DNA from 2 places in the Shewanella sp. 10N.286.51.B2 genome. Region 2 is predicted to be linked to the other one. Evidence: riboswitches for the same ligand, from Rfam matches in the RefSeq annotation. Region 2 holds a riboswitch; the other holds the start of a gene.
What was found. A riboswitch is a leader RNA that binds a small molecule or an ion and turns the genes downstream of it on or off. The one in region 2 is predicted to bind cobalamin.

Region 1 (4,013 bases), on a different contig from region 2:
TTTGGCATCTAAATAGGTGTACGAAATCCGGTGGTCTAATTGCCACAGCTTGGTATTTAACGATAACTCTAAGCCTTTTATCTTGGCTTCATTGATGTTGGCAGGTTTCCATATGTAACCATCTTCATCAATCGGTGCCCAAGCAATGAGGTTATTAATATCGTTTTGGAATAAACTGATATAACCTTGAATAGCAGAGCCCCTATAATTAAGGGTTAATTCATAGCTTTCAGAGGTTTCGGAGGATAAATCTGGGTTTCCTGTTCCAGGCCAGTATAAGTCATTAAAAGTAGGTGCTTTAAAGCCTGTGCCTGTGCTTGCCGTTAAGCGCCATTGATCAGAAAAGTTATAGGCTGCACTTAAATTATAAGAAGTTTCATTGTCGATATTTTCAACGTCATCATATCGAACAGCCCCTTCAAATAGAACGTTATGCCATTGGTATTGAGCCAGCGCATAAATTCCCCAAACTTCTCGTTCATTGACAGCATAATCCCCATTTACGGACTCGTTATACCAATCCACTCCGCCGATAACCGTCAGTTCATTAGATGCTTTAAATTGGTTTGTCCAATTTATTTGATCGCGAGTTGTTTCGTATTTTTGTCTCGCGACATCCGGGTTATCACCGCGAAAATTGACATTTGAATCTTGAGATTGACCAATATTTAATTTACTCGTGAGTTGCTCGCCCTGATATTGGGTGCCAACATTCCACAAATAATTGTCAAAATCAGCTTGGTCAGTGCCGCCACTGGCGTAAATATCATCGTGTTCGCTATTACCAGTGTCATATTGTAGACTCCAGCTAATATCCCATTGGTCAGAGATATTTTGCAAACCCGCTACAGTTAATCCTATGCGGTCATAGCCATCATCATCAGCTTCTTCTGGAGCGCCATTATGGATATTATATCCATCTGAACGTTCACTGTTTACTGTGATAGTACTTTGACCATCACCATGTGCCACTCCCGCACCTACAGTGCCTCGTAGATAGTTATTACTACCTAACTCGGTACTGGCAAACCATTCACCACCATTAAGTTGGCGAGTAAATATTTGTATTACGCCGCCAATAGCATCACTGCCCCAAATAGAAGCTCTAGGGCCTTTTATGACTTCTATCCGCTCAATATTTTGTGGAGAAAGGGAGCCAAAATTGACAGCGTTTAGGGGGGCAGATCCAACCCTTAAACCATCAATAAGCACCAATGAATGCCCAGAGCTGGTGCCTCGTATACTCACTGAAGCCGTTTGTCCAGCCCCACCATTTCGAGTCACACTTAAACCTGGTAATGCTTCTAGAACATCAACTACTGATTTGGGATTAAGCACATCAATTTCTTCACGTTCAATGGTATTAATTACCGTAAGTTGTGAGTCTGGTGTGCTCTCAAAACGTGTTCCAGTGACCACGATTGTTTCATGCACTGGGACTGCAGGTGCTGCAGCATTTACACTGTAAGTTTGAAAAATAGCTAATGTGATAGCTGATAAACGCAGTTTAAAACTCATTGTTGTTGCCTTGTTATGCTGAGTTTAAAATAGCGGGAGATGCGCTGCTTGTTAATAATTGAGTAACTAGTAGCGAATAGAAAAAATCCAATCTTTCTATGTCTCAAGAAACCCGCTTGAGTACATCGAACAATTAGGTCGGTCTCCTGGCTCACAGCATCTAGAAATACACCTTCCCGATATAAAGTCAGTGGTAAAAAGTATTTCGCTCTGTTTACAGTTGCAGGTACAGCTGTGGGGTCTCACCACATTCCCAAAAATAACACCCTAATTGTATTGATAGTGATAAAGCTTGTTCGCACAACTCATTGTTGTGAACTGTTACTTTACCCATCGATGATGTGGTGGAATATAATCAATTATTGGTAGTTGGAATGTGAAAATGGTCACAGGTTTATTTATATGGACTAAAGTGTGTGACTTTTAACAGTACTTTTGTGGTGAGACTTTATGGGGCGGTTTTTCTTGCTTTAAATATGAGCTATTTTTACTTGTAATAAGACTTAGGTTGAAAATTAATTTTATAATATGTTTAAATTACTGTTAAAAGTAACATATTAAAAATTAATAAGCATTGCTATTATTTGTTGTGAGAGTTGTTTTACGCATATCGTAATAGAGATGTTTAAAACAATATTCACAACATTTGAATGTAACCATAATTGTTTGGTTTATTCTTATTTTGATATCGTTTTTTCTGCAAGTTAAATGTTATTTGAAGTCAGATTTTTATATTGTGGCTTTTTTGATATTTTTTAATATATACTTCCACCCAAAGTATATGGTAAAACTGAGTAATAACTTCATCACTCTTACTTGGTAACCCTGCATTATGAGGTTAGAGGCATCTAACCTCATTTTTTTTGAGGCTAAATTTTCATCACGGAACCTATGTGTAATTTTATAAATTATAGGTTGTTTACGCTTAAGTGTGATTGCTAGAATGCAAATGTTAGCAGTGAGACTTTTAAACTAGATAGGAAAGTTAGCTGCTGAGAAACGTGTTTTTATTTTTTAAATAAAGACTCTCTATGAATTAATCAGCAACTGGCTGAAATAAAAATATTAAGTTTTATCACTTTTAAACTAAAGGGTTTTCCATCACCTTAATATTTTTTACTTTAACATGTTAAGTGCACTAATCCTGTCTGGTTTTGATTTGTAATCACTAGTTTCAATAAGTATTAATATACTAATATGTCCAAATAACAAAGCAAATATAAGTTAATAACTCTATTACTTGCTGCGTTGCGCCAAGGGTGTCACCTGTATATCCATTTATTTGTTTTTTCATTAACTTGAGTAATAAAACAAAAGCTATCAACCAAGTTGCTAGTAATAATAAAGTTAAGCTGCTTGGCAGTAAAAGCAATCCAGGGAAACCACATGCAGTTAGTATCAATAATGTGTTGTAGTTGATAGTATTTGATTTTTGTGGTGTTTTGTTTTCCCCTATACGTGCATATTCAAGAAAGAATGGCACCATGCCAGAGATAGCTCTGCTAGCACCATGTGCAGTTATTAATGCGAGCATGACTTGCTGCATACTGAGTAGCTGCAGGCTACTCAGTTTTATTGCAAAGGTTGATATTAATGCAAGTACCCCATAGGTGCCAATCTGGCTATCTTTCATTATTGCTAACTTTCTGCTTTTATCCCAACCTCCACCAAAGCCATCAGCGAGATCGGCCAAGCCATCTTCATGAAAGGCACCGGTTGCAAGGATGAGTATTACCAAAGTCACAACGCACGCAAGGGAATGAGGAACTACTAAGCTAAGTGCAAAGTATACAGCTGCGCCAAAAAAACCTATAAAAAGACCAACCAATGAAAACCAACGACTAGCAGCCGCCACCGTCTTTTCATGAAACATCATGTGATTTGTAAAAGGAAAGCGTGTTAGAAAACTAATGGCTGCAAGAACTTCATTAAATATATTGTTTTTTTTTATGTCTAAGTTACTCATAACTTGTTTTTTCTCTTTAATCTTGTGGGGTTAGTGATAGAGTATTTTAAGATTACTATTTATGGTTTGCATAATGTTACTGAGAACTTGTTAGGGCAAAAGTGGGGGAGAGTAACCACTTTTTCAATATCATTAAATTTTTTTGATTGAATGGATATTTAATATAGTGATTAACTCAAATTAGGTATGAGTAATAGATCACAAGTTTCTTTTTAAGGAAGAAAGACTGTGCTTTTTCACAGCTTTCAACTGCAATGTAATTGAGGTGAACTAATATTGAATACTGTCAACAACATAAAATTTCAATTGGAACTTTTTAACAGCGTCCATTGCTTCCAGCGTAGCAGGTTGAGCTAAGTTCTCCACAGCAGGCACGGCTGAACACATCATTTTATATATAATAGGAAGCCTTGCGTTCAAATCCCTATCTCTCCGCCATATTAAATACGAGAAAAGCCGTTGATTATCAACGGCTTTTTTTGTTTCTGGCATTTGAGGGGCTTTCTGAGAGGATTGACTCAGACAATGT
Region 2 (4,013 bases):
GGTAAGCAAGAGCTTCCCGCTTTTTTAACCACGCAAGCTGAACGCAATAAACGTAAAACAGAAAAACAACTTAAGGCTAAATCAATTGCAGATGCAATTGCTGCAGAAGCATTAACCGATGAAGCAGATGCATTATCAGATGATGCTAAGCAAATAGATGCTGCCGATAGCGCAGATGTTGTTGAAGATTAAGCGTTAAAACATTACAGTAATGCAACAACTTGGTGACAAGGTTTGCCGTATTTATTTTTGAATAAACCAAACTTCACCTTTCAGCACCAATACCAAGGACGAATTAGGTATGAAAGCTTGCTTTACGACAATAATATTTTCAGGGCTGTTGTTATTAGGCCCTGGAAATAAAGTAATGGCCAAAGAGTCACAGTCTTACCTCAATAGCACCACCAATCAATCAGCAGATGCAACTAACGCTGCAAAAAGAGAGTTATCAATATTTTCCAAAAGTGTGTCTTTTGAGCTGCCTATTGGCTGGAATATGGCATTTAATTCTAGCAAAGGGAATATGTATAAAGCTGAGTTTGTTCCTGCTGGGGAAAGTTTAAATAATTGGTCTGATTTATTCTGTATTCAAGGCTTTGAGGGCTTGGCAGAAAATATCGAGCCTGAGCGATTTTTAAATAATTTTGCTAGCACCTACCAAGACAGCTGCCAAGGTGAGGTGGTTTATGAGCAACTTGGAAAAACCCAGATGGGTGGTCAAGAAGCGTATCACGGCATTATCGGCTGTACCGTTATGGCTAACTTTTTACAGCAAGGTGGCTCAGTTAAACAGCAAGGTGAAATAGGTTATTACGCCGTAATTAAAGGCGTTGAAGACTTGTACTTTATGCATAAGTCTATGCGCGGCGATGTTTTTAATAAAAACTCAGCGCCATTAAAATCGACCAATCATCGTCAATTTATGTCGAATTTTAAGCAGTTACGATTCTAGAAATTTTCTTTTTATCAATAATTGGTTTATCAACAATCCGCTTATCAGTAAGCGAGCTATTAATGAGTAATCATATTATTCAGACTATTTTTCAATAAGTTGAATAATATGATTGATTCATTTTCGTTATATCAAAAATCCCCATAAGCACGTTATACTATATCAGCTTGTTATATGGCTGCTTTAAGTCGTAGCAATCAAAAATTTATATAATTTATCGTCAATTTATAGTGGTGCCTGTGTATGACACGGGATAATCGGGAAACTAGTGAAAATCTAGTACTGCCCCCGCAACGGTAATGGTGAGGACTGAGTGCGATAAAGCTTGTAGCTGTGAAATTTAAGCTGCTATTTAACGTTAAAAATTCATGTTCGTCAGTAGCTTTGCTACTTTAACCTAAGTCCGGAGACCGGCCCTATAGATGATTTTGAGATTTCGGTGGGCAGATCTCGAAATGTAGCTCGTTGCTTGTAAATAATCATGGCTTATCGCTAACAGATAAATTTACGAGTACGATGCGCTGCGACAAATATGCCCCATTTTTCCTTTCAGGAGTTAAAGGTAAATGGGTACAAATCTAACAAAAATCGCATCAGCATTAAGCCTAGTATTTGGTCTAGCTGCTTCAACAACCTCAGTTGTTTACGCTGACACCACAACAGACAATTCTGCCAATGCAGAGGTTGAAAAAATTGTGGTTATTGGTCGTCAAGATGCAAATCCTCTTAATATTGCAGCGAATGTAAATGTGATCGACCAAGCTGATATTCAGCTTAGTGGTGCGGTGAGCTTAACGGAGTTATTACGTTCTCAAGCGGGTATTCAAGTGTCTGATAACAACTCAGGTACGACTTTTGCCATGCGCGGTTTTTCAGCGTCTCAAGCCGCCAGCAATACCTTAATTTTGATTGATGGTCGCCGCTTAAACAATATTGATATTGCGGCTCCTAGCATTAATGCAGTGCCGTTAAATCAAGTTGAGCGGGTGGAAATATTATCAGGTAGTGCTGGGGTACTTTATGGCGATCAAGCTGTTGGCGGGGTGATTAACATCATCACTAAAGCGCCTAATAAAGACGGCGGCGGACTGCAATTAAGTGCTGGCAGCTTTGATACTTATGAAGCTAAAGGGGATATTTCAGGCAAAATTAATGACGCTTGGCATTATTACTTGGCCGGCAGTTACAATCAAAGTGATAACTATCGCGATAATAACGACAGTGAAACCGGCTCAATTCTAGGCCGTTTGCAATATCAAACTGATTTACAAAATTTCTTTGTTGAAGCCAGCTACTTCGATAATGATCGCCAGGCCCCTGGTGCGCTAACACTGGAGCAGTATCTGCAAGATCCAACTCAGGCCGCACCTTTTACCGATGATGATTATGTCCATGAAATGACTACCGCACTGCGCAGTGGTTATGAATATCAACTAACTAAAGAGTGGGCATTAGTCGCTGATTTAACTTATTCAGATACGTTAACCACCAACTTCCTTTGGGGCAGTGCAGGGCGTATTGAGCGTAGCTTATTGAGCTTTTCCCCCAAAGCCACGGCAAATTATCAGTTAGATAATGGCGATTTAGACATTGTTGCTGGGATTGATTTAAGTATCGGTGAGGCCGATTTTGATACTGCTTACATTCAACGTAATAATGAACAGAAAGTGACCAGTGCTTATGTGCAAGCCTCAGTGCCATTAACGCAGTCATTATCCTATGTAGTTGGTGGGCGTTACAGTGAAGTGACAGATGACTTAACAGATCAATTATCATACGCAAATGGTGTTGAGCTTGATAATGATGCCCATGTATTTGAGTTAGGGTTAAATTATCGTCCAAGCCTTGCGCATCGTTTTTATATTCGCGCCAATGATAATTTCCGTTTTGCCAAAGTGGATGAGCAAGCCTATACCCCAATTACCACCCTTGGTCTTGATCCACAAACCGGCCGTTCATATGAAGCAGGTTGGGACTGGACCACTACAACACAAACCTTCAAATTAAACCTTTACCGTTTAGATTTGGAAGATGAAATTGTATATGACGCAGGGCGCACTGATGGTCCACAGGGCGGCGGTGCTAACGTTAATGCTGATGCTTCAACTCGTTTTGGCGTTAATGCCGCTTATGATGTGCAAATCGCTGCAGATTGGTTGCTGGGCGCATCATATGATTACATTGATGCTGAATTTACCGAAGGCGAGAACGAAGGCAAGGCGCTTTCTTGGGTTGCGGAGCATAATGCCCGTGCGTATGTGAGTTATGATATTGCCCAACAGTGGCAGGTTTTTGCTGAAGGTATTTATACTGGCGAGCGCTTTATTGAAGGTGATAATGCCAATGTTGACCCTAAGTTATCCAGTTATGTATTAGCTAACTTAGCCATTAACTATACCCGTAATGAGTGGAGTGCCAGTTTACGTGCTGACAACTTGTTAGATAAGCAATATGTCAGTGCTGGCTATTATGTTCCTGAGGAATGGGGCGGCAGCGGTTATTACTCGGGTAATGGTCGCTCAATTCGCTTAAGCTTAGGTTATCGTTTTTAAAATCCCTTTGTAATGAACTAACAGATAATAAGCGAAGCGTCTGATTTTTAGACGATAATAACTTGTTATCTAGCTAATTACACTGAAGATACTAAAGCCGACAAAGCACTTGTCGGCTTTTTGTCTTAATCAGCATTAATCACTTGACCTTTGTAGGGTTTCTATGGATAAATTCGTTAATCGAGAACGAAGAATTATACAGGGAAGCATCGCTTTATGACCTACCTTGAGCAGCAGGTACTCACTCAAGTAAAAGCTATTATTGGCAACGAAGAACAAGTCATTGGGCGCCGTGGTATTTTGATCCCTTTAAAAAAGGCCTTAATTAATGAAGCAGATATCCGCATTATTATCGATATCATTGCCAGCGATCCCGCGCTTGCCGCTCATTTACTTTGGCGCAGTAATACCGCTCAAGCTGGTGGCGTAATCGCGACAAAAAATCGCAGTATAAAAGATGCGCTTATCCGTTTAGGCCAAGTCAATATTTACCGCTATAGCTTCTCATT

Region 1: another riboswitch for cobalamin. It lies ahead of AB4140_RS18685 (TonB-dependent receptor domain-containing protein); the one in region 2 lies ahead of AB4140_RS01850 (TonB-dependent receptor).

Annotation. Positions count from the first base shown of each region.
Region 1 covers NZ_JBFRKH010000078.1:16,546-20,558, forward strand. Annotated here, with positions in the region: gene AB4140_RS18685 (TonB-dependent receptor domain-containing protein) at 1-1,518, opposite strand, end outside; cobalamin riboswitch at 1,637-1,803, opposite strand; gene cobS (adenosylcobinamide-GDP ribazoletransferase) at 2,711-3,484, opposite strand; gene AB4140_RS18695 (hypothetical protein) at 3,755-3,976, opposite strand.
Region 2 covers NZ_JBFRKH010000009.1:16,461-20,473, forward strand. Annotated here, with positions in the region: gene AB4140_RS01840 (DUF3622 domain-containing protein) at 1-192, shown strand, start outside; gene AB4140_RS01845 (hypothetical protein) at 302-952, shown strand; cobalamin riboswitch at 1,167-1,386, shown strand; gene AB4140_RS01850 (TonB-dependent receptor) at 1,519-3,504, shown strand; gene AB4140_RS01855 (HDOD domain-containing protein) at 3,721-4,013, shown strand, end outside.